Regions from separate parts of the Actinosynnema sp. CS-041913 genome, predicted to be linked through region 1. Evidence: riboswitches for the same ligand, from Rfam matches in the RefSeq annotation. Region 1 holds a riboswitch; each other region holds the start of a gene.

Region 1 (5,522 bases):
AGCCCAAGCAGCTCCAGACGACCGCCGTGACGGTGGACGAGCTGATGAAGGCGCAGAACCTCGCGCTGGGGCCGGACGACAAGCTCGAAACGGCCGCGGACCTGCGCATCACTAACGGCGCCGAGGTCCACATCAGCCGTACGGGCGTGTCCGTGATCAACGCGACGGAGGCCGTCGAGCCGCCCGTCGAGGAGATCCGGGACGACTCGATGATGAAGGGCCAGAAAGAGGTCGTCGAGGCGGGCGAGCCCGGCGAGCAGATCGTCACCTACCGCGTGACCATCAAGAACGGCAAGGAGACCGACCGCGAGAAGCTGGGCGCGAAGGTCACCAAGGAGCCGAAGGCCAAGAAGGTCAAGGTCGGCACCAAGCTCCCGCCCGATGGCGAGGTGTGGGACCGGCTGGCGCACTGCGAGGCGACCGGCAACTGGGCCATCAACACCGGCAACGGCTACTACGGCGGGCTCCAGTTCAACAAGGGCACCTGGGACGCCTATGGCGGCGCGCAGTACGCCGCCTACCCGCACCAGGCGACTCGTGAACAGCAGATCGCGGTGGCCACGAAGCTCCGCGACGCCCGCGGCGGCTACTCCGCATGGCCCCACTGCCAGCAAAAACTAGGCCTGCCGTAACTTCTCACTGTGACTGAAGCTTCGTCGTCGGCCGGGCCTGGGAGTGCGCTCCTGGGCCCGGCCGATGTCCGTCGGCTGGCCGCCGAGTTGGATATCCGCCCCACCAAGAAGTTGGGGCAGAACTTCGTGCACGACCCCAACACGGTGCGCAAGATCGTGTCCGCAGCAGACTTGACGCCCGACGACGTGGTGCTGGAGGTCGGACCGGGCCTCGGATCGCTCACCCTGGCGCTGCTGCCGTCGTGTCGGGAGCTGGTGGCCGTCGAGATCGACCCGGTGCTGGCGGGGAAGTTGCCGCGGACCGTCGGGGAGCGTGCGCCGGACCTCGTGTCCCGGCTGACCGTGGTCGAAGCCGACGCGATGCGCGTCACGGCCGACCGGTTCCCGACGCCGCCGACCGCGTTGGTCGCGAACCTCCCGTACAACGTGGCCGTGCCGGTGGTGCTGCACCTGCTGGCCGAGCTGCCGTCGCTGCGCACCGGCCTGGTGATGGTGCAGTCCGAGGTGGCGGACCGGATGGCCGCCGGGCCGGGCAGCAAGGTCTACGGGGTGCCGAGCGTGAAGCTCGCCTGGTACGCCGACGCCCGCCGGGCCGGGCCGGTGTCCCGGTCGGTGTTCTGGCCGGTGCCGAACGTGGACTCCGCGCTGGTCGCGTTCACCCGCCACGCGCCGCTGTCCACAGTGGACCGGAAGGTGCTGTTCTCCTTGGTGGACGCGGCTTTCGCGCAGCGCCGCAAGACCTTGCGCGGCGCGCTGGCCGGGTGGGCCGGCTCGGCCGCGGCGGCGGAGCGGCTGTTGGTGCAGGCAGGGGTGGATCCGGGCGCTCGGGGGGAGCAACTGGGCGTCGGAGAATTCGTCCGGATAGCTGAGGCTTCCTCGCCGTAACGGCCGATGATCTTTCGGCCGAAAGTGTGATTTGACGAACGATCCTTATGCGGGCTTGCGTTCAAGCCGGTGCGTCAGGTGTACTCGTGCTGCCATCCCGAGCGGCCGAGAGACCTGGCTCTACGACGCCGCAGCAACCACCTCCCCATGGAGGCAGGTGCTTCAGCCAGGATCGATGGAGGATCACGTGCCCAGGATGCTGCTCACACGCAGGCGAGTCGTCGACCACGGCCGCCGCACCGTATCGGGCTGTCGCAGCTAACGCTCGCCTAGGCGCATCTTCGAGTCCTCGCCGTCCTCTCGGACACCTTTCTTGAGCTGGCTTTCGGACGCGCACGCCATGAGCGTGCGCTGCCGCGTGCAGTCGTGGAGCGAAACGTGATCACTGTTGAGAACCTCACCAAGACCTTTCCCGGGAGTACCGGTCAGGTTCGCGCGCTGGACGGCGTGAACCTGGACGTCGCCGCGGGCACCGTCCTCGGCGTCGTCGGCCCCAGCGGGGCGGGCAAGTCCACGCTGGCCCGGTGCGTGGCCCTCTTGGAGCGGCCCGACAGCGGCGCGATCCGGGTCGACGGCACCGACCTGGTGTCCCTCGGCGGTCCCGCGCTGCGGGCTGCCCGCCGGCAGATCGGCGTTGTCCCGCAAGGGGATTCGCTGCTGCGCCAGCGCACCGCCGCGGGCAACGTGGCGCTGCCGCTGGAGTCGGCGGGCGTGCCCGGACCGCAGCGGCGCACCCGCGTGGCCGAGCTGCTCGACCTGGTCGGCCTGACCGACAAGGCCGGCTCGTACCCCGACCAGTTGTCCGGCGGCCAGCGCCAGCGGATCGCCGTGGCGCGGGCCCTCGCGGCCAGCCCGTCCGTGCTGCTGGCCGACGAGCCGACCTCCGCCCTGGACCCCGACACGACCGGCTCGGTGCTCACCGTGCTGGACCGCGCGCGGGCCGAGCTGGGGGTGACGGTGCTCGTGGTCACGCACGACATGGGCGTGGTCCGGAAGATCTGCGACGACGTGGCGGTGCTGGACGGCGGGCGCGTGGTCGAGCACGGCAAGGTGCTGGACCTGGTCGCCGACGCGTCCTCGCGCACGGCCGCCTCGCTGCTGCCCGCCGTGGACCAGAACCCGGCGGTGGACGCCTCGTTCGACCGGGTCGCCGACGTGGTGCTGGTCGGGTTCGCCGCGGTCGGCGCGCTGCTGCCGGAGGCGACCAGCCGGTTCGGCGTGGAACTCAACCTGTTGGGCGGCGGTTTGACGCGACTCGGCGAGACCCCGGTGGCGCGGTTCCGCGTCGGGTTGACCGGCGAGCGCGCGGATTCGGCGTTGGAGTGGATCTCGGAGGCGGGTGGCGCGGTGCGCCGGACGCCTGCGGGTCCTCAAGGAGTAGCTGCGTGAGGTCTGCCACACCCTGGTCCATCGTGTTCGAGGACTTGCTGGTCTCCACCGGCCAGACCTTGTACATGGTGGGCGTCTCCACCCTGATCGCTGTGCTGCTCGGCATTCCCCTCGGCGTCTGGCTGCAGCTCACCGCACCCGGTGGGCTGCGGCCCAGGCCCGTGGCGCACAAACTGCTCGGTTTCGTGGTCGACCTCGGCCGTTCCATGCCGTTCCTGGTCCTGCTGGTCGTGCTGACCGCGCTGACCAGGCTGCTGCTCGGCACGAGCACCGGACCGACCGCGGCCATCGTGCCGCTGGCGGTCGGCGCCATCCCGTTCGTCGGCAGGCTCGTGCAGAACGTCCTGTCGGAAGTGCACGTCTCCGTGGTCGAGGCGGCGGTCACCACCGGCGCCTCCACGGTGCGCATCGTGCGCAGCGTCCTGCTCCGCGAGTCGCTGCCCGCGTTGGTCAACGCGATCGGCGTCACCGCGATCGCCCTGCTCGGGTACTCCGCCATGGCGGGCGTGGTGGGCGGCGGCGGCCTCGGCGACCTGGCCGTGCGGATGGGCTACCAGCGCTTCAACGACCGCTACCTGTGGGCCACGGTCGTCGCCCTGGCGGTCATCGCGACGTTGATCCAATTCATCTCGAACCGTGTCGCGCGCGGCGTGGACCGCCGTCGGCACGCCTCTGTGTGACCTCGTTCTCTATTAAGGAAATCCCATGCGTATTCGTGCTGCCCTCGTCGCCGTGCTGCTGACCGCGGTCGGCTGCGGAAGCGGCCAGACCGGGGGCGCCGCGTCGGACCCGAACGCGGCCCTCAAGGTGGGCGTCAGCCCCGTCCCGCACGCCCAGGTGCTGAAGTACGTGGCGGAGAACCTCGCCGCGGAGAAGGGCCTGAAGATCGAGGTCGTGGAGTTCACCGACTACGTCCAGCCGAACACCGCGCTGGTGGACGGCTCGCTCGATGCGAACTACTTCCAGACCGTGCCGTACCTGGAGACGTTCAAGGCGGAGAGCGGCGCGACGCTGGAGTGGATCGGCCCGGTCCACCTGGAGCCGCTGGGCGTGTACTCGAACAAGCACAAGAAGCTGACCGACCTGCCGTCCGGCGCGAAGGTCGCGGTGGCGAACGACGCGACGAACGAGGCCCGCGGCCTGCGCCTGCTGCAGGAGAACGGGCTGATCAAGCTCAAGGCCGGCGCGGAGCAGACCGCGACGATCCGGGACATCGCGGAGAACCCGAAGAACCTGGAGTTCGTGGAGTTGGAGGCGGCTCAGCTACCCCGGTCGCTGGAGGACACCGACGCGGCCGTGGTGAACGGCAACTACGCCATCGACGCCGGTCTGAAGCCGTCCAGCGACGCGCTGGCGCTGGAGAAGGCCGAGGGCAACCCGAACGCGAACGGTCTCGTCACGCGGGCGGAGCTGAAGGACGACAAGCGGATCAAGGACCTGCTCGCGCTGTTGCAGTCGCCGCAGGTGAAGGACTACATCAAGACGACCTTCCTGGGCTCCGTGCTGGCGGTGTGACCTGGTCGGCGTGTCCTCCGCCCCGGCGGAGGACACGCCGCCACAACCCGTAGAGCGCCACCGCGACGGCCGCGCCCGCCGGCACCGTCATCGACGCGCTGACCAGCACGGCGTCCGGCACGCGACCGGTCGTCGTGACCGCCGCGAAGACCGCTGTGAACACCGCCACCAGCGCGAGGACCGGCGCGGGGCGTGCCGGCGGGGCGAAGCGGGCGGGCACCGGCCGCCGCGGCGTGCGGGAGAGCCTGCGCACGCTCCAGACCGCCACGAACAGCCCGCCGAGCACGGTGCTCGACCACTGGCCCCACGCGTAGAGGGGCAGTCCCAGGACCTCCGCCGCCAGTTCGGGGAGCAGGTCCACGGCCCAGCCGTTCCGGTGGGTGAACCCGTCCCAGCCGACGTGCGTCGCGCTGCCGATCAACGCCGAGACCACCATCGCCAGGCCGAGGCGCGGGGCGGGCAGCCAGGCCACGCGCGACCGGACCGCGTCCGGCAGGAGCGCCAACGCCGGTTCGAGCAGCAGCACGCGGTAGACCAGCAGGGCGACCAGCGCGATCGGCACGTCCACCAGGGCGATGCCCCACCACGTGTGCGTGTACTCACCGCCGCCGCCCGCGTTCAGCAGGACGAAGTACGGCAGGTCGGGCGCCATGGTCCCGGCCACCAGCGCCGCGGGCACCAGGGGGCCGCGGGCCAGCGGGATCGCGGCGGCGACGTGCGAGGCGGTGAACGGCATACCGGGATTCGATCATCCCTCGCGTTCGGTGGAGCCCGCTTTCACCGGTCCTGCACAGGACCCGCCGGGAAACCGCACATGGCTGTCGGGGAGTTGCGTGTCGGGGTCCGCGCGGTTCGTCGGTGAGTCGCGGGTTGCGCTGCCCGGCCCTGGCGAGTAGTCCTTCCGGTCCTCCCGAGAGCCCGCGATCCGGTGCTTCGTCCCTGGTCGGGGGCGGGTGGGAGCGAGCACCCGGCGGACGCCCGTACGCTTCATGGCGTGCTCGCCGTAGTCCCACCCCCCGTCACCGTCCGCGTCCCGGCCAAGGTCAACCTGCACCTTGCGGTCGGCGAAGCGCGCTCGGACGGCTACCACGACCTGGTGAC
Region 2 (5,522 bases), 830 kb from region 1:
TGCCGCCGGACGTGATGTTCCCGGTCGTGTGGACGACGTACCTGGCCACCGACGACCTGGACGAGACGCTGAACCTGATCAACTCCAACGGCGGCAAGCTGCTGGTGCCCGAGTTCGACACCGGAGGCCCCGGCCGGGGCGCGGTCGCGGTGGACCCGACGGGCGCGGCGTTCGGCCTGTGGGAGGCGGGCACGCACATCGGCGCGTACGTGGTGAACGAGCCGGGTGCGGTGGTGTGGAACGAACTCGCCACCCGTGATCCGGACGGCGCGGCCGAGTTCTACCGACAGGTGTTCGAGTCGGAGTTGGAGCCCCTGCCGGACCTGCCGTACACGCAACTGCACGTGGCCGGCCGCACGGTCGCCGGGATCTTCGGCATGGACGAGAGCATCCCGGCGGAGATCCCGCCGCACTGGATGACCTACTTCGCGGTGTCCGACGTGGACGAGACGGTCGACCGGGCACGTGACCTCGGCGGCATCCCGGTCGGGTCGATCGCCGAGTCGCGGTTCGGCCGGTTCACCACCCTGGGCGACCCGATGGGCGCGACGTTCAAGGTCATCCAGGTACCGCCGGCCAACCAGGGCTGACGCCAGGGCTCACCCGAGCGCCGCCTTCCAGCCGAGGCTGACCACCAGCGCGACCACGACGGTCAGGAACACCCGCCGCACGAACGCCGACCCCCGCCGCACCGCGAGCCGCGCCCCGAACACCGCGCCGGCGAGGTTGCACGCGGCGAGCACGAGGCCCAGGCCCCACAACACCTTGCCCGCCGGGATGAAGTACAGCAGCGCGCCCAGGTTCGTGGCGACGTTGACCAGCTTCGCGGTCGCCGACGCGCGCAGGAACGCGAACCCCAGCAAGCCGACGAGCAGGAACACCAGGAAAGCCCCGGTACCCGGCCCGGCCAAGCCGTCGTAGAAGCCGATCAACGCCCCGCCCAGCGCCATCAGGCCGATCTGCGCGACCTGCCGGAACCGCGGAGCTTCCGTGACGCCGAGTTCGGGCTTGCGCCACGTGTAGAGCCCGACGCCGACCAGCGCGACCAGCACGACCCCGTTGAGCACACCGGGCTGGAGGGCCCCGGCGAACGCCGCGCCACCCACCGCCCCACCGAACGCCGCGAAGGCCATCGGCAGCGCTGCCGGCCAGTCGATCTTGGTCTGCCGCGCGTAGGTGGTGACCGCGGAGGCCGTGCCGATCACCGACGCCACCTTGTTGGTGGCCAGCGCGTACAACGGCTGCCCACCGGGCCCGACGAGGAGCAACGCGGGCAACTGGATCAACCCTCCCCCACCCACCACGGCGTCAACCGCTCCGGCGAGCGCGGCGGCGAGGCAGAGGAACAGCAGGCCGGCGAGGGTGACCTGGCCGAAGCCCGGCCAGTCGAGAGCGGTCATCACCCGTTCAGCTTAATCGGACACGCGTACTGTTTAACGCGACGTTCACCACGCCGACGCGACCGCACAAGGCTCTGTCACGAGCCGGCGGCGGGCGAGCGTGAGCACCGGGTTCACGGTCGGATGAGCCGCCCTGATACCCTTCTCTGCCGTACCCGCGCGGCATTCCGCTATGGAGGAAACCCACCGTCAGGTGGGGCCGGTCACACAGCGCGGTACGACTCCGAGACCAAGGAAAAGGTGGCTTTCGCGTGGCGAACATCAAGTCCCAGTTGAAGCGGATCAAGACGAACGAGAAGGCGCGCCTGCGCAACAAGGCCGTCAAGTCGTCCCTCAAGACCGCCATCCGCAAGTTCCGTGAGGCCGCCGAGGCCGGCGACAAGGAAAAGGCCACCGCCCTCGCCCGCGAGGCCTCCCGCAAGCTCGACAAGGCGGTCACCAAGGGCGTGATCCACGCCAACCAGGCCGCCAACAAGAAGTCGGCGCTGGCCAGGCGCGCCAACCAGATCTGAGTCTGGACTTCCGACAGCGCCGCTCCCTCACCCGAGGGGGCGGCGCTGTCGCGTTCAGGCACCGTCGCCCCTGAGCGTTGTCGCGCTCGGACGCCAACCTTTTTCGGACGCCGACCCATTCGGGCAGCGCCCCAACACAGACCGCGAGCGCGAACGACAAACGTCGCGACGGAACGTCAGCGACGACCGTGAGCAGCGACGATCTTCAAAACCGCCCGCTCCAACGCGTAGCCGGAGTCCGCCGCGGCACCCTTGACGTCGGCGTTCAGATCCGCGACCACGGACATCACCGCCGCCAGGCCATCGCCCTCCCAGCCCCGGGCCTGCCCCTGCGCCTTCTTCACCTTCCACGGCGGCATGCCGAGTTCGCCGGCCAGCTTGAACGGGTCGCCCCGCCCCACCGCCGACACCCGTGCGATGGTCCGCACCGCGTCGGCCAGCGCGTCCGCCACCAGCACGTGCGGCACGCCGAGCTGAAGCGCCCAGCGCAACGCCTCCAACGCCCCGGCCCGGTCGCCCATCACCGCCTTCTCGGCCACCGCGAAGCCGGTCACCTCGGCCCGCCCGCGGTGGTAGCGGTGGACAGCGTCCGCGTCGACCTTGCCACCCGTGTCGGAGACCAGTTGGGACGCCGCCGCCGCGAGTTCCCTCAGGTCCGACCCGACCGCCTCGATCAGCGCACCCACCGCCTCCGCGTCGGCCTTGCCGCCCGCCGAGCGGATCTCGTTGCGGACGAACGCCTCACGGTCCGCCTGCTTCGTCAGCTTCGGGCACTCGATCACCGAGGCCCCCGCCTTGCGCAATGCCGTAGGAAGTTCCTTGGCCGCTTTGCTCCGCCCGCCACCGCTGTGGATGACGACGAGCGTCACCCCGTCGGCAGGCGCCTTGGCATAGGCGATGACGGCCTCGGCGATCTCCTTGCCGATGTCCTGCGCCGCCTCCAGAGCGACCACCCGCCCCTCGGCGAACAGCGACGGGCTCACCAGTTCGGCCAGCTCAGGCGGGGTGAGGTCAGTCACTTTGACCCGAGTCAGGTCGGCCTGCGAATCGGCTTCGCGAGCCACGTCCAGCGCCCTGCGCACAGCGCGCTCGACCAGCAACTCCTCCTCGCCGACGACCAGTTGTACGGAGTCTGGAGTGACTGCGGACGCGCTCACGACACCGATCCTCCCACGCCGCCGACAGCGTCCGGATGGTGGACGCATCTGGCTGCGGGTCGAGATCGTGCCGTAAGTTCGAGTCACAACCGAATACCGCTCATCCAGAGGGGCAGAGGGATCGGCCCGAAGAAGCCCCGGCAACCTGTCGCACAGCATCCGCTGGCGACCATGGTGCCAATTCCGACCCGCGACGCGGGAAAGATGAGGAGATACCTCGCGATGACTGCTGTGAGTGCGCCCTCGGCCACCACCTCCTTCAACCTCGGTCCGGCTCGCGCCCTGTCGTGTCGTGAGTGCGGCCACGAGACCCCACTCGCCCCGGAATACGCCTGTCTCGAGTGTTTCGGGCCGCTGGAAGTCGCCTACGACTTCGGCCGCGTCCGCCGCGAGGACATCGAGGCGGGCCCCCGGTCGATCTGGCGCTACCGCGGCCTGCTCCCGGTGCCCTCGAACGTCGAGTCGCACCCCAACACCAACCCCGGCCACACCCGCCTCGTCGAGGCCGACCGCCTCGCCAAGGCACTGGGCGTGCGCAAGGTCTGGGTCAAGGACGACACCGGCAACCCCACCCACTCGTTCAAGGACCGCGTCGTCGGCGTCGCCCTCGCGGCAGCCCGCGAGCTGGGCTTCAAGGTCCTCGCGTGCCCCTCCACCGGCAACCTCGCCAACGCCGTCGCCGCTGCGGCGGCCCGCGCGGGCTGGCAGTCGGTCGTGCTGGTCCCCTCCTCCCTCGAACAGGCCAAGATCCTCATGACCGCCGTCTACGGCGGCAACCTGATCACCGTCGACGGCAACTACGACGACGTGAACCGCCTGGCACAGGAGCTGGCCGCCGAACACGAGGACTGGGCGTTCGTCAACGTCAACGTCCGCCCCTACTACGCCGAGGGCTCCAAGACCCTGGGCTACGAGGTGGCCGAGCAACTGGGCTGGCGGCTGCCCGACCAGATCGTGGTGCCCATCGCGTCCGGCTCGCAACTGACCAAGGTCGACAAGGCCTTCCGCGAGTTCGGCGAACTCGGCCTGGTCGACGCCACCCCGTACAAGGTGTTCGGCGCCCAGGCCACCGGCTGCTCCCCGGTGTCGGCGGCGTTCAAGGAAGGCCACGACGTGGTCTCCCCGGTCCGCCCCGACACGATCGCCCGCTCGCTGGCGATCGGCGCCCCCGCCGACGGCCCCTACGTGCTCGACGCCGTCCGCCGCACCGGCGGCGCGATCGAGGACGTCACCGACGAGGAAGTCGTCGAAGGCATCCGCCTGCTCGCCCGCACCGAGGGCATCTTCGCCGAGACCGCCGGCGGCGTCACCGTGGCGACGGCGAAGAAGCTCATCGAGACCGGCCAGTTGGACCCCGACGCCGAGACCGTGCTGCTGATCACCGGTGACGGCCTCAAGACCCTCGACGCCCTAGGCGACCGCGTCGGCCCCCGCGCCAACGTGCCGCCGTCCGCCGAGGCCGTGTTGAACGCCCTCAAGGACTGACCGGGGCCCACGACCGGCTCATCCGCCACGACCGCCTGCCGAAGGCCGTTGGCGGGTGAGCCGGTCACCCGGCCGGCACGCTCACGAGGCTCCGCGGTGATCACGCGGATGGGCAGTGATCACAAGGCGATGCGGGACGAGCGCAACCAACCACTGCGCGGGAACGAGTTCAGCTCGGGCAGCACATAGGGACCGACCTCCTCGGTCTCGGCCCGCCAGGCCGTGAGCTGTTGTGGCCACGGCGCGGCGGACTTGTGCCCGTTGTACCGATTGGCGCGCCAGTCTTCCGGCGGGATGGTCAGGTCGTCGTCGAACAAGGTGTCGGCGATCTGCTGATAAGCCTCCTCGGGCGACTTCACCTCCATGGTGCGGACGTAGTTCGTGACCGTCGCCCGCGCCACGATCGCCCGTCCGCCCGCACTGATGTCCTGGCAGAGGTAGAAGGTGAACGCGGGCCGCAGTTCGTCGCGCGGCCAGGGATGGGCGACGTAGCCGGGCTGCCACAACGCCCAACCCACCTCGCGCGGCGCCCAGCCGGTGTGCAGTCGGATCCACGTGTCGTCGTTGCTCATTGGTTCTCTCCCTTTCGGTGTGTTCAACGGCTGTTCTTCAGCGGATCGCCCCGACGGACGACCCGAGGCCCCTCCGGACCTGGTAAGACGGCGGTGTCACCGTCCCGATCTGTGCGCAGCACCAGCACGCCCTGGCTCGCCAAGGCGTCGACCAGCACCCCGCTGGGGTGGCCATAGCGGTTGCCCGCCCCGACGCTCACCAGCGCGACTCGTGGCCGCACCGCCGCGAAAAACGCCGGCGACGAAGAGCGCGACCCGTGGTGCGGCACCTTCAGCACATCGGCCCGCAGGTCGACGTGGTCGCCGAGCAGCCCGGCCTGCCCGGCCAGCTCGACATCCCCGGTCAGCAACACCCGCCCGGCGGCGGTCGACGCCCGCAGCACCACCGACGCGTCG
Region 3 (5,522 bases), 2.7 Mb from region 1:
CGGCCGGATCGCCTGACCGGCGGAAACGCTGATGTTGTCGAACAGGTCCTCGATCAGGGCGTCGTGCAGCCACCGCACCGCGAGCGGCCACCACAGCCGCATCCACCCGGTCGGGTGACCCGTGAGCACGTGCCGCACGCCGCCCGGCACGGCTTCCAGGGTGTGCGTCCCGACCAGGCCGAGTCGAGGGTCGAAGGCGAACTCCACCCGCTTGCCGGGCTCGTAGGCCGTGCACCGGTAGCGGACGAAGCCGTGGCCGCCGTCCGCGCCGACGCCGAGCGGCCGGTCGAGCACCAGCCGCGGCCACCGGTCGGCCGGCCACAGCTCGACCACCCGGTCGACCCAGTTGTCGCCGGGCACCTGCCGCCCGTGCACGTTCTCGATCATGGTTTCCTCCATACGGCTCCGTATGGTGCTGACCATACGGTAGCGTACGGAGTTGTGAGGAAGCGCCGGACGAAAGACGACTGGACCGGGGTGGCCCTGCGGGCGCTGGCCGAGGGCGGTGTGGCGGCGGTGGCCGTCGAACCGCTCGCCGTCCGGCTCGGTGCGACCAAGGGCAGCGCCTACTGGCACTTCCCCAACCGCGAGGCGCTGCTCACGGCCACCCTCGAACGCTGGGAACGCGAGCACACCGAGGCCGTGATCGAACGGGTCGAGGCCGAGACCACCCCGCTGGGCCGGTTGCGGCTGCTGTTCGGCATGGTGCTGGAGGACATCCGGGACAGCGCGGTCGAGCTGGCCATGCTCGCCGCCAAGGACGACCCGGCGGTCGCGCCCGTGCTGCGCCGGGTCGCCGAGCGGCGCATCGGCTACCTGGAGGACCTGTTCCGCGCCATGGGCTTCCCGGACGGGACCGCGCGGCACCGGGCCGTCCTCGCCTACTCCGTCTACCTGGGACAGGCGCAGTTGCTGTCCAGCACCCCGCACGTCGTCACCGCCCGCCGGGCGCTGCTGGAGGACATGCTGGCCGCGGTGACGTCCCGTGCCTGACGTCTTCCGGCTGGACGTCCGGGTGAAGCCGGGCGCGAAGCGGGACGCCGTGGGCGGCCGGTGGAACGGGACGGCGCTGGTCGTCGCGGTCGCCGCCCCCGCCGTGGAGGGCAAGGCGAACGAGGCCGTGCGCAAGGCGCTGGCCGAGGCGTTCGGCGTGCGCAGGCAGGACGTCCGAGTGGTGCGCGGCGAACGCGGCCGGGACAAGGTCGTGCAGGTCGACCCGGCCCCGCCGGACGCGCGGGAAAGGCTGGCACGCCTGCTGGACGGCTAGCGCCCGCCCGGCCTCCGCGGTCCGATGTGGACGGTCGGTGCCGGGCCGCCGCGACGGGCCGGGCGGCGGTGTGACGATTGCCGGATTAGTCCAAATCGGTGTCACCAGGGAGAATGACCTCCACCGAGTGAACAACAGGAGGTCGAGTGGGTGGTGTGACTGCCGTTCTCGGCATCGGCGCCGCGGTTCTGCTGGTCTCCGTCATCGCGGTGCGGGTGTCGATCAAGCTGGGTCTGCCCTCGCTCCTGTTGTACCTGGGCATCGGCGTGCTGCTCGGCGAAGCGGTGGTCGGCATCCAGTTCGAGGACGCCGACCTGACCCGTTCGCTGGGCACGGCGGCGCTCGTGCTGATCCTCACCGAGGGCGGTCTGACGACCCGCTGGTCGTCGGTGAAACCGGCGCTGGGCCTGGGCATCGCACTGTCCACAGTGTCCGTGGCGGTCAGCATCGGCGTCACCGGCCTGGCGCTGCACCACCTGCTGGGCCTGGACTGGCGCACCGCCCTGCTGTGGGGCGCGGTGCTGTCGTCCACCGACGCGGCGGCGGTGTTCAGCGTGCTGCGCGGGGTCGGGGTGGGCAAGCGGCTGATCGGTCCGCTGGAGCTGGAGTCCGGCATCAACGACGCCCCGGTGTACATCGCGGTCGTGCTGCTCGCCTCGCCCGACCCGGTGACCTGGACCGCGCCGCTGCTGATGGGGTACGAGCTGGTCGCGGGCGCGGCGATCGGCATCGCGCTCGGGTGGCTCGGCGGCGTCGGGCTGCGGCGGGCGGCGCTGCCGTCGACGGGCCTGTACCCGCTGGCCACGGTCGCGGTCTGCCTGCTGGCCTACACGGTGGGCGACCTCGCGCACGCGTCCGGCTTCCTCGCCGTGTACATCGCCGCGCTGGTCCTGGGCAACGCCCGGCTGCCGCACCGGTCGGACACGCTGTCGTTCGCCGAGGGCCTGGGCTGGATCGCGCAGATCGGGCTGTTCGTGCTGCTCGGCCTGTACGCCTCGCCGGGCCGGCTGCTGGAGGCGCTGGTGCCGGCGCTGGTGGCGGGCGCGGTGCTGGTGCTGCTCGCCCGGCCGCTGTCGGTGGTGGTCGCCGCGCTGCCGTTCCGCGTGCCGTGGCGCGAGCAGGTGTTCATCTCGTGGTCGGGGCTGCGCGGCGCGGTGCCGATCGTGTTCGCCCTCATCCCGCTCATCCAGCAGGTGCCCGGCGCGCAGCAGCTCGTGGACGCGGTGTTCGTGCTGGTCATCGTGCTGACCGTGGTGCAGGGCACCTCATTGCCGTGGCTGGCCCGGTGGCTGAAGCTGGTGCGGTCGGGGGAGGCCACGGAGGTCGAGGTCGACTCCTCGGCGCTGGACGAGCTGGGCGCGGAGCTGCTCCAGGTCCGCATCCAGGGCGGGTCCAAGCTGCACGGGGTGTACCTGTCCGAGCTGCGGCTGCCGCCGGGGGCGTCGGTGAGCCTCGTGGTGCGCGCCGACCAGGGGTTCACGCCGGAGCCGACCACCCGGTTGCAGGAGCACGACCAGTTGCTGGTGGTGTGCACCGAGACCGCCCGGACGGCGACCGAGCGCCGCATCCGCGCGGTCGACCGGGCCGGGCGGTTCGCGCGTTGGAAGGGCGATGCCGGGCTGCCGTGATCCGAGCGGCCGGGCCGGGCGGTTCGCGCTGAAGGGCGATGCCGGGCTGCCGTGACGCTCCCAGAATGTGAACGCCGCTCGACCCGGCGGCCGGATGTCGGCTAGCGTCGGCGGCGAGGTCATGAGTGCCAGCGCGAAGCTCGGGCTAGCTGGCCGGCAACCCTCCTACCGCGGTGGGGTGCCCCCGATGAGGACCTGGCCTGGCGCGCAGGGCGTCGGGCAAGCGCGGGCCTCCCATGCCACGGAGTCCGCCGGACCCGTCGGAGGGTTGCCGTGACTGTCGCAGTTCCCGGATCGATCGCCGCTCTGCCCCGTGTCGTCGGCGCCGCGCTGCGCGTGCCGCTGGTCACCGGGGAGCGCGTCGAGTACGCGAACCTCGACCACGCCGCCAGCGCGCCCTGCCTGGAGCAGGTGCGGGACGCCGTGAACGAGCTGCTGCCCTGGTACGCGAGCGTGCACCGGGGCGCGGGCTTCGCGTCCCGGGTGTCCACCCGCGTCTACGAGCAGGCGCGTGACTCGGTGCGCCGGTTCCTCGGCGCGCGGCCGAGTGACACCGTGGTGTTCACCCGCAACACGACCGACTCGCTGAACCTGCTGGCCCGCAGCCTGCCGCGGCGCACGTCCGTGGTGTTGTTCGACACCGAGCACCACGCCGCGCTGCTGCCGTGGCGCGGGCCGAACGTGCGGCGGCTGCGCACGCCCGCGACGCCCGCCGCGGCGGTGCTGGAGCTGGACCGCGCGCTGCGCGCCACGCCGGAGGGCCCTCGGCTGGTCGTGGTGACCGGCGCGTCGAACGTGACCGGCGAGGTGTGGCCGGTGGCGGAGCTGGCGGCGGTGGCCCGGCGGCACGGCGCGCGGATCGCGCTGGACGCGGCCCAGCTCGCCCCGCACCGGCCGGTGGACCTGCGGGCGCTGGACGTGGACTACGCGGTGCTGTCCGGGCACAAGGTCTACGCCCCGTTCGGGGCCGGTGTGCTGGTGGGGCGGGCGGACTGGTTGCAGGCCGCCGACCCGTACCTGGTCGGCGGCGGCGCGACGGCACGGGTCACCGACCACGGCGACCGGCTGGGCGTGGCGTGGTCGGCGGTGCCCGAGCGGCACGAGGCCGGGTCGCCGAACGTGGTGGGCGTGCACGCCCTCGCGGTGGCGTGCGACGTGCTGGGGCGGCACTGGGAGCAGACCGTCGCGCACGAGCGGGAGCTGCTGTCCCGGCTCCGGGCCGGCCTCGCGACCGTTCCCGGTGTGCGGGAGCTGGCGTTGTTCGGCTCCGCGCACGACCGGGTGGGCGTGGTGAGCTTCGTGGTCGGCGGCCAGGACGCCGGGTTCCTGGCGGCGGCGCTGTCCGCCGAGCACGGCATCGGGGTGCGGGACGGGGCGTTCTGCGCGCACGTGGCCGTGCACCGGCTCGCCGAAGGCGACCGGGCGCTGCGCGCGTCGCTGGGGCTGGGCACGACGGTCGGGCACGTGGACCGGCTCGTGGCGGCTCTGCGGTCGCTCGTGGTCGAGGGTCCGCGGTCGGATTACCGGATCGTCGACGGCCGCTGGGAGCCGGTGGACGACGACCGGGCGCTCCCGCCGTTCCTGCGCTGACGCGATGCTGGACAATGGCCCGGTGAGCACAGAGTCCAACACCGGGCCGAACAGCGAGTCGGGCGTCGAGCCGGACGTCCCGACCGACGCCGGAGCCGGGCAGCCGCTGCCGAAGCGCCGGGTGGCGCTGCTGGCGGTGATCGCGCCGGTGGTGTTGGCGCTGGACCTGGTGACCAAGATCGTCGCCGTGGCGACGCTGGAGGGCGAGGAGCCGGTCGAGCTGTTCGGCGGCCTCGTGTACCTGTCGTTCCTGCGCAACTCGGGCGCGGCGTTCGGCCTGGCGTCGGGCTGGACGGTGATCCTCGCGCTGGTCGCGTGCGGCGTGGTCGGGTTCATCCTGTGGATCGCCCGCAAGCTCCGGTCGGTCGGCTGGGCCATCGGCCTGGGCCTGGTGCTGGGCGGCGCGCTGGGCAACCTGGTGGACCGGCTGTTCCGCGGTCCCGGACCGCTGCGCGGGCACGTCGTGGACTTCATCTCGGTCGTCGAGCCCTACGGCGCGTTCTTCCCGGCGTTCAACATCGCCGACTCCGCGATCTGCGTCGGCGGCGGGGTGATCGTGCTGATGGCGATCCTCCAGCGCGACTACGACGGCACGCGGGTGGACAAGAAGTCCGCGGGGAAGGGCGCATGAGCGGCTACCGGACGCTGCCCGTGCCCGACGGCCTGGACGGGATGCGGGTGGACGCCGGGCTCGCGAAGCTGCTCGGCCTGTCCCGGACGGTGGTGGCGTCGCTCACCGAGTCCGGCGCGGTCGTGCTGGACGGGCAGCCCGCGGGCAAGTCCGACCGGCTGGTGGCCGGGTCGCGGCTGGAGGTGACGCTGCCCGAGCCGGAACGGCCCGTGCAGGTGCAGGCGATCGCCGTGGAGGGCCTGGAGGTCCTGCACGAGGACGACGACATCATCGTGGTGGACAAGCCGGTCGGCGTGGCCGTGCACCCCAGTCCCGGCTGGACCGGCCCGACCGTCGTCGGCGGCCTCGCGGCGGCGGGTGTGCGGATCGCCACCTCGGGCGCGGCCGAGCGGCAGGGCGTCGTGCA

The links. Region 1 has a riboswitch for S-adenosylmethionine ahead of ACQPZF_RS03805 (methionine ABC transporter ATP-binding protein). Riboswitches for the same ligand answer to the same signal wherever they lie in the genome.
Region 2: linked by a shared signal. The riboswitch ahead of thrC (threonine synthase) and the one ahead of ACQPZF_RS03805 (methionine ABC transporter ATP-binding protein) in region 1 are both predicted to bind S-adenosylmethionine.
Region 3: linked by a shared signal. The riboswitch ahead of ACQPZF_RS32945 (aminotransferase class V-fold PLP-dependent enzyme) and the one ahead of ACQPZF_RS03805 (methionine ABC transporter ATP-binding protein) in region 1 are both predicted to bind S-adenosylmethionine.

The regions. Positions count from the first base shown of each region.
Region 1 covers NZ_CP192037.1:760,134-765,655, forward strand. Annotated here, with positions in the region: gene ACQPZF_RS03795 (transglycosylase family protein) at 1-632, shown strand, start outside; gene rsmA (16S rRNA (adenine(1518)-N(6)/adenine(1519)-N(6))-dimethyltransferase RsmA) at 642-1,517, shown strand; SAM riboswitch class I at 1,607-1,699, shown strand; gene ACQPZF_RS03805 (methionine ABC transporter ATP-binding protein) at 1,896-2,906, shown strand; gene ACQPZF_RS03810 (methionine ABC transporter permease) at 2,903-3,586, shown strand; gene ACQPZF_RS03815 (MetQ/NlpA family ABC transporter substrate-binding protein) at 3,612-4,421, shown strand; gene ACQPZF_RS03820 (DUF4184 family protein) at 4,384-5,157, opposite strand; gene ACQPZF_RS03825 (4-(cytidine 5'-diphospho)-2-C-methyl-D-erythritol kinase) at 5,416-5,522, shown strand, end outside.
Region 2 covers NZ_CP192037.1:1,591,037-1,596,558, reverse strand. Annotated here, with positions in the region: gene ACQPZF_RS07830 (VOC family protein) at 1-590, shown strand, start outside; gene ACQPZF_RS07825 (sulfite exporter TauE/SafE family protein) at 600-1,400, opposite strand; gene rpsT (30S ribosomal protein S20) at 1,652-1,912, shown strand; gene holA (DNA polymerase III subunit delta) at 2,089-3,069, opposite strand; SAM riboswitch class I at 3,167-3,280, shown strand; gene thrC (threonine synthase) at 3,292-4,554, shown strand; gene ACQPZF_RS07805 (hypothetical protein) at 4,674-5,126, opposite strand; gene ACQPZF_RS07800 (DNA internalization-related competence protein ComEC/Rec2) at 5,150-5,522, opposite strand, start outside.
Region 3 covers NZ_CP192037.1:7,355,302-7,360,823, reverse strand. Annotated here, with positions in the region: gene ACQPZF_RS32965 (SRPBCC family protein) at 1-387, opposite strand, end outside; gene ACQPZF_RS32960 (TetR/AcrR family transcriptional regulator) at 442-993, shown strand; gene ACQPZF_RS32955 (DUF167 domain-containing protein) at 986-1,267, shown strand; gene ACQPZF_RS32950 (potassium/proton antiporter) at 1,414-2,895, shown strand; SAM riboswitch class IV at 3,013-3,127, shown strand; gene ACQPZF_RS32945 (aminotransferase class V-fold PLP-dependent enzyme) at 3,169-4,485, shown strand; gene lspA (signal peptidase II) at 4,490-5,116, shown strand; gene ACQPZF_RS32935 (RluA family pseudouridine synthase) at 5,113-5,522, shown strand, end outside.